Regions from separate parts of the Streptomyces mayteni genome, predicted to be linked through region 2. Evidence: predicted binding sites of a transcription regulator. Region 2 holds the regulator's gene; the other holds the start of a gene.
The links. Region 2 encodes HrcA, which represses chaperone genes, less so after heat shock. Its sites were predicted from a motif close to TTNGCACTCNGNNNNNCNGAGTGCNAA; they were not measured.

Region 1 (3,404 bases), on a different contig from region 2:
GCGCCGCCGCGGCCCGCGCCGGCCTGCGGTCCTGCGTCTTCATCCCGCACGACCTGGAACAGGCCAAGGTCGTGATGGCCGCCGTCTACGGCGGCCAGGTGGTCGCCATCGACGGCAGCTACGACGACGTCAACCGCTTCTGCAGCGAGCTCATCGGCGACCCGCTCGGCGAGGGCTGGGGCTTCGTGAACGTCAACCTCCGCCCCTACTACGCGGAGGGCTCCAAGACGCTGGCCTTCGAGATCTGCGAGCAGCTCGGCTGGCGGCTGCCCGACCAGCTGGTGATCCCGATCGCCTCCGGATCGCAGCTCACCAAGATCGACAAGGGGCTCAAGGAGCTGATCGCCACCGGCCTGGTCGAGGACCGTCCTTACCGGATCTTCGGCGCCCAGGCCGAGGGCTGCTCGCCGGTCTCCCGGGCCTTCAGGGACGGCCACGACGTGGTCCGCCCGGTCAAGCCGAACACCATCGCCAAGTCCCTGGCGATCGGCAACCCGGCGGACGGCCCCTACGTGCTGGACATCGCGCGGCGCACCGGCGGCGCCGTGGCCGACGTCACGGACGAGCAGGTGGTGGACGCGATCCGCCTGCTGGCCCGCACCGAGGGCATCTTCACCGAGACCGCGGGCGGCGTGACGCTGGGCGTCACCAGGAAGCTGATCGAGGAGGGCGCGCTCGACCCCTCCCTGACCACCGTCGTCATCAACAGCGGCGACGGCCTCAAGACCCTGGACGCGGTCGCCTCGGCGGCCGGCCCGACCGCGACGATCCCGCCGAGCCTCGACGCGTTCCGGCAAGCCGGTCTGGCGTGACCCGCCGCCCCGACCCGACCCGGCCAACCCCTCACGGGAGGTAGAACCAGATGAGCGTGACCGTCCGAATCCCCACCATCCTCCGCACCTACACCGGCGGGCAGTCCGAGGTCCAGGCCGACGGCGGGACCCTGGCCGAGGTGCTGGCCGACCTGGACCGCAACCACCAGGGGATCGCCGCCCGGGTGCTGGACGACGAGGGCAGGTTGCGGCGGTTCGTCAACGTTTATGTGAACGACGACGACGTCCGCTTCACCGAAGGGCTGCTCACCCCCACGCCGGACGGCGCGGGCGTGTCGATCATTCCGGCCGTCGCCGGAGGCTGACGTTCCGTTTGTCCGGTAAGCGGCCGTTACCACCGCAAATCCCCAGCTCCACACGCACTCCACGCCCGCCTCGAGCCCCCGCGGCTCGGGGCGGGCGGCCGTCTGGAGAGCGATAGAGTGAGCTCCGGAGCGCCGCTGGCCGATGCCACCCGCATATGAATTCGCGACACATGGCGCAAATAATGTGCCGAAAATCGACGTACGAATTGTCGGGTTGGGGCGAAAAAGCCCAGGCGAATGATTCAACTTTCAGCTAATATTGGGCATTTGCCCGTTCTGGCTTGCCAAGAATTCTCCCTCGATTGGCCTGTTGCACTGGGCGTCCGTCCAGATACATTCAGCGGCGGTCGACGCGTTCCGGCGCACACCCCCACACCGCCCGGGGGTTGGGTCTGATGAGGTCTGACCCGGGCCCGCGAAGCGCGGTCTCGTGAAAGGGCCAGCAAAATGGGGAGTTAGGAATGGCTCAGGGCACCGTCAAGTGGTTCAACGCGGAGAAGGGCTACGGCTTCATCGCGGTAGACGGTGGTGCGGACGTGTTCGTCCACTACAGCGCGATTCAGATGGACGGCTACCGCACTCTCGAAGAGGGTCAGCGGGTCGAGTTCGAGATCTCGCAAGGACAGAAGGGGCCACAGGCCGACATGGTCCGGGTGGCCGTCTGAACCGCCCGACCGTACCACGGCCTCGATGCCGAGGGCCCGCGTCCGCACCTTGGGCGCGGGCCCTCGGCGCGCCTCCCGCCCCGCCTCCCCCCACCGGTCGCCGCTTGCGCCCTTCCCGTCGCCCGACCACCACCCCTCATGGAGGCCCTTCGGGCCGCTTGCACTCTTGGGGGGAGAGTGCTAATCATGGCGTTAGCACTCTCCGGGTGAGAGTGACAGCAAGGACCGGTTCGGTGAGGTCCGTTCGGCAGGTGGGGCAAGGAACCGCCGGCCGATGGGCCGTCCGTCGCGGGCGCCAGCGCGGTCCGGAGTAATCCACCCCGGTACCTGGGAGGACCCCTTCACATGGCCAAGATCATCGCGTTCAACGAGGAGGCGCGGCGCGGCCTCGAGCGCGGGATGAACCAGCTCGCGGACGCCGTCAAGGTCACGCTCGGCCCCAAGGGCCGGAACGTCGTCCTTGAGAAGAAGTGGGGCGCTCCGACCATCACCAACGACGGTGTCTCCATCGCCAAGGAGATCGAGCTCGAGGACTCCTACGAGAAGATCGGCGCGGAGCTCGTCAAGGAGGTCGCCAAGAAGACGGACGACGTCGCTGGCGACGGCACCACCACCGCCACCGTGCTGGCCCAGGCACTGGTCCGCGAGGGCCTGCGCAACGTGGCCGCCGGTGCCAACCCGATGGCCCTGAAGCGGGGCATCGAGGCCGCGGTCGAGAAGGTCTCCGAGGCCCTGCTCGGCCAGGCCAAGGAGGTCGAGACCAAGGAGCAGATCGCCTCCACCGCCTCCATCTCCGCCGGCGACACCCAGATCGGCGAGCTGATCGCCGAGGCCATGGACAAGGTCGGCAAGGAAGGCGTCATCACCGTCGAGGAGTCGCAGACCTTCGGGCTCGAGCTCGAGCTCACCGAGGGCATGCGCTTCGACAAGGGCTACATCTCGGCCTACTTCGCCACCGACATGGAGCGCATGGAGGCGGAGCTCGAGGACCCCTACATCCTCATCGTCAACTCCAAGATCGGCAGCGTGAAGGACCTGCTGCCGCTGCTGGAGAAGGTCATGCAGTCCGGCAAGCCGCTGCTGATCATCGCCGAGGACGTCGAGGGCGAGGCCCTGTCCACGCTCGTCGTGAACAAGATCCGCGGCACCTTCAAGTCCGTCGCCGTCAAGGCCCCGGGCTTCGGCGACCGCCGCAAGGCCATGCTCAACGACATCGCCATCCTCACCGGCGGCCAGGTCATCTCCGAGGAGGTCGGTCTCAAGCTGGAGAACGCCACCCTCGACCTGCTGGGCCGCGCCCGCAAGGTGGTCATCACCAAGGACGAGACCACCATCGTCGACGGTGCCGGTGACAGCGAGCAGGTCCAGGGCCGCGTCAACCAGATCCGCGCCGAGATCGACAACTCCGACTCGGACTACGACCGCGAGAAGCTCCAGGAGCGCCTCGCGAAGCTGGCCGGCGGCGTGGCCGTCATCAAGGCCGGCGCCGCCACCGAGGTGGAGCTCAAGGAGCGCAAGCACCGCATCGAGGACGCGGTGCGCAACGCCAAGGCCGCCGTCGAGGAGGGCATCGTCGCCGGTGGTGGCGTCGCCCTGCTGCA
Region 2 (3,404 bases):
CGGGCGCCCGGTACCGCGATCGAGCCGGAGGCGGTCCTGGCCGGCCCGGCGGGCGTGGCGGCGGTCTGCGCCGGGCGGACCAGCGTCACCGTCCTCCCCTCCAGCAGGAAGCCGGCCGGCTCCAGCGGGAACACCCGGTGGGCGCCGAAGCGGTCCTCCAGCGTGACCGTCGGCCCCTGGGCCGTCTTCTCGCAGCGGATCACCGCGCCGCAGAAGCCGGTCGTCACGTCCTCGACGACCAGGCCGGGCTCGGCCGGCACCTCGGGAACGGGGGCGCGCCGCTTCCACGGCGGCGTCAGATCCGGGTCGTAGGCCCTGCCGTACTGTCCGCCGTGCTGCCCGCCGTACTGTCCTCCACGCATGGGCTCATCAGATCACGAGGCCGCCGGCGGCACCCCGAACCGCTCGGCGAGCGCCTCCCGTTGGGCCAGGACGAAGGCCGCGTCCACCACCGCGCCGTGCCCCGGCACATAGCGCGCCGTGGTGCCGCCGAGCGCCAGCAGCCGGTCCAGGGCGGCCGGCCAGCGGGCCGGCTCCGCGTCAGGCCCCGCCTGCGGCTCGCCCGACTCCTCGACCAGGTCACCGCAGAACACCACCGGCGCGGGACCCGGCACCAGCACCACCAGGTCGTGGGGCGAGTGCGCCGGGCCGAGGTCCGCGAGCACCACCTCCCGGCCGCCGCCCAGGTCGAGCGTCAGCTCCCCGCCGACCTCACGGGTCGGCGGCAGCGCGCCGAGCGCCTCCGCCGCGTCCGAGGCCAGCGCCGGGTCGACCCCCTGCCGCACCGCGTCGGCGGCGACCTGCGACCAGTCGGTCAGCGGCGGACCGTACCGTTCGGCGTCCGGGAAGGCGCCGGCGCCCAGCACGTGGTCGAAGTGCGGGTGGGTGAGCAGCAGCCGGGTCACCGGGCGGCCGAACCGCTCCCGCAGCTCCTCGCCGAGCTCGGCGCCGGCCGGCAGCGAGGGGCCGGCGTCGACCAGCAGCAGCCCGTCCCGGCCCGCCACCGCGCCGACCGTCTCGTCCCAGCCCGCCAGCCGCCGTCGCACCACTCCGGGCGCCAGGTCTTCCCATCGCGTCGTCATGCTGCGACGTTAGCGTCACGACAGAAACGTTCCGGCCCGGAAGACGGCCGATCACGCGATACCGTCTCCCCGTTCACGATTCCCTGGCCGTGCTACCCGGCCGTACACTGGACAGGGTTGGCACTCCCCACGACTGAGTGCCAGGGCGGGCAGGCAGGAACGACGGCCGGGCGGGAGGTGTGCGGCATGCTCAGCGAACGCAGACTCGAGGTGTTGCGAGCCATCGTCCAGGACTATGTGGGCACCGAGGAGCCGGTCGGTTCCAAGGCGCTCACGGAGCGACACAACCTTCAGGTCTCCCCGGCCACCGTGCGCAACGACATGGCGGTGCTGGAGGAGGAGGGCTACATCGCCCAGCCGCACACCAGCGCCGGCCGGGTGCCCACCGACAAGGGCTACCGGCTCTTCGTCGACAAGCTCGCCGACGTCAAGCCGCTCTCGGTCGCCGAGCGCCGGGCCATCCACAGCTTTCTGGAGTCCGCGCTCGACCTCGACGACGTGGTGGCCCGCACGGTGCGGCTGCTCGCGCAGCTCACCCGGCAGGTCGCCGTCGTCCAGTACCCGTCGCTCAGCCGCTCCACCGTGCGCCACGTCGAGTTGCTCTCGCTGGCGCCGGCCCGGCTGATGCTGGTGCTGATCACCGACACCGGCCGCGTCGAGCAGCGGATGGTCGACTGCCCGGCGCCGTTCGGCGAGGCGTCGATCGCCGACCTCCGTGCCCGGCTCAACAGCCGGATCGTCGGCGAGCGCTTCGCCGAGGTGCCGCGGCTGGTGGCCGACCTGGCGGACTCCTTCGAGCACGAGGAGCGAGGCACGGTCTCCGTGGTCCTCTCCATCCTGCTGGAGACGCTGGTGGAGGAGAAGGAGGAGCGGCTGATGATCGGCGGCACCGCCAACCTCACCCGCTTCGGACAGGACTTCCCGCTGACGATCCGGCCGGTGCTCGAAGCGCTCGAGGAGCACGTCGTGCTGCTCAAGTTGCTGGGGGAGGCCAAGGATCCGGGTATGACCGTCCGGATTGGGCATGAAAACGCTCACGAGGGCCTGACGTCCACCTCGGTCGTCTCCGTCGGCTACGGTTCTGGAGGCGAGGCGGTGGCGAAGCTCGGCGTGGTCGGACCGACCCGCATGGACTATCCGGGAACGATGGGAGCGGTGCGCGCAGTGGCACGGTACGTCGGACAGATTCTCGCGGAGAACTAAGGTGGCGGCTGACTACTACGCGATCCTCGGTGTGCAGCGTGACGCATCGCAGGAGGAGATCAAGAAGGCCTTCCGCCGGCTCGCGCGGGAGCTCCATCCGGATGTGAACCCGGATCCCAAGACCCAGGAGCGGTTCAAGGAGATCAACACCGCCTACGAGGTGCTCTCCGACCCGCAGAAGAAGCAGATGTACGACCTGGGCGGGGATCCGATGGGCCCCGGCGGGGGCGCGGGGGCGGGTGCCGGCTTCGGCGGCGCCGGCTTCGGGAACTTCTCGGACATCATGGACGCGTTCTTCGGCACCGCCTCGCAGCGCGGCCCGAAGTCCCGCACCCGGCGCGGCCAGGACGCCATGATCAGGCTCGAGATCGACCTGAACGAGGCGGCGTTCGGCACCACCAAGGAGATCCAGGTCGACACGGCCACGGTCTGCGGCACCTGCAACGGCGAGGGCGCCGCGCCTGGCACCTCGGCGCAGACCTGCGACATGTGCCGCGGCCGCGGCGAGGTCTCCCAGGTCACCCGCTCCTTCCTCGGCCAGGTCATGACGTCGCGGCCCTGCCCGCAGTGCCAGGGCTTCGGCACCGTGGTGCCCACCCCCTGTCCCGAGTGCGCGGGCGACGGCCGGGTGCGCACCAGGCGCTCGCTGACGGTGAAGATCCCGGCCGGTGTCGACAACGGCACCCGGATCCAGCTGGCCGGCGAGGGCGAGGTCGGCCCGGGCGGCGGCCCCGCGGGCGACCTGTACGTGGAGATCAGGGAGAAACCGCACCCCGTCTTCCAGCGGCGCGGCGACGACCTGCACTGCACGGTCACCATCCCGATGACGGCCGCGTCCCTGGGCACCAAGGTGCCGCTGGAGACGTTGGACGGGATGGAGGAGGTCGACATCCGTCCCGGCACCCAGTCGGGGCAGTCGATCCCGCTCCACAACCGCGGCGTCACCCACCTGCGGAGCAACGGCCGGGGCGACCTCGTCGTGCACGTCGAGGTGCAGACGCCGCAGAAGCTCGACCCGGAGCAGGAGGAGCTGCTGCGGCGGCTCGCCAAGCTGCGGGGCGAGGAGCGGCCGCTGGGCCAGTTTCAGCCGGGGCAGCAGGGCCTCTTCTCGCGCCTGAA

Region 1: groL (chaperonin GroEL) is a predicted target of HrcA. The motif match lies at 1,961-1,987, and genes of this name have one in related genera.

What each region holds. Positions count from the first base shown of each region.
Region 1 covers NZ_BAAGPR010000080.1:8,913-12,316, forward strand. The annotation lists gene thrC (threonine synthase) at 1-812, shown strand, start outside; gene ACYVPE_RS28130 (MoaD/ThiS family protein) at 863-1,138, shown strand; gene ACYVPE_RS28135 (cold-shock protein) at 1,600-1,803, shown strand; gene groL (chaperonin GroEL) at 2,149-3,404, shown strand, end outside.
Region 2 covers NZ_BAAGPR010000178.1:1,899-5,302, forward strand. The annotation lists gene ACYVPE_RS37835 (DUF3097 domain-containing protein) at 1-362, opposite strand, end outside; gene ACYVPE_RS37840 (MBL fold metallo-hydrolase) at 375-1,082, opposite strand; gene hrcA (heat-inducible transcriptional repressor HrcA) at 1,269-2,285, shown strand; gene dnaJ (molecular chaperone DnaJ) at 2,287-3,404, shown strand, end outside.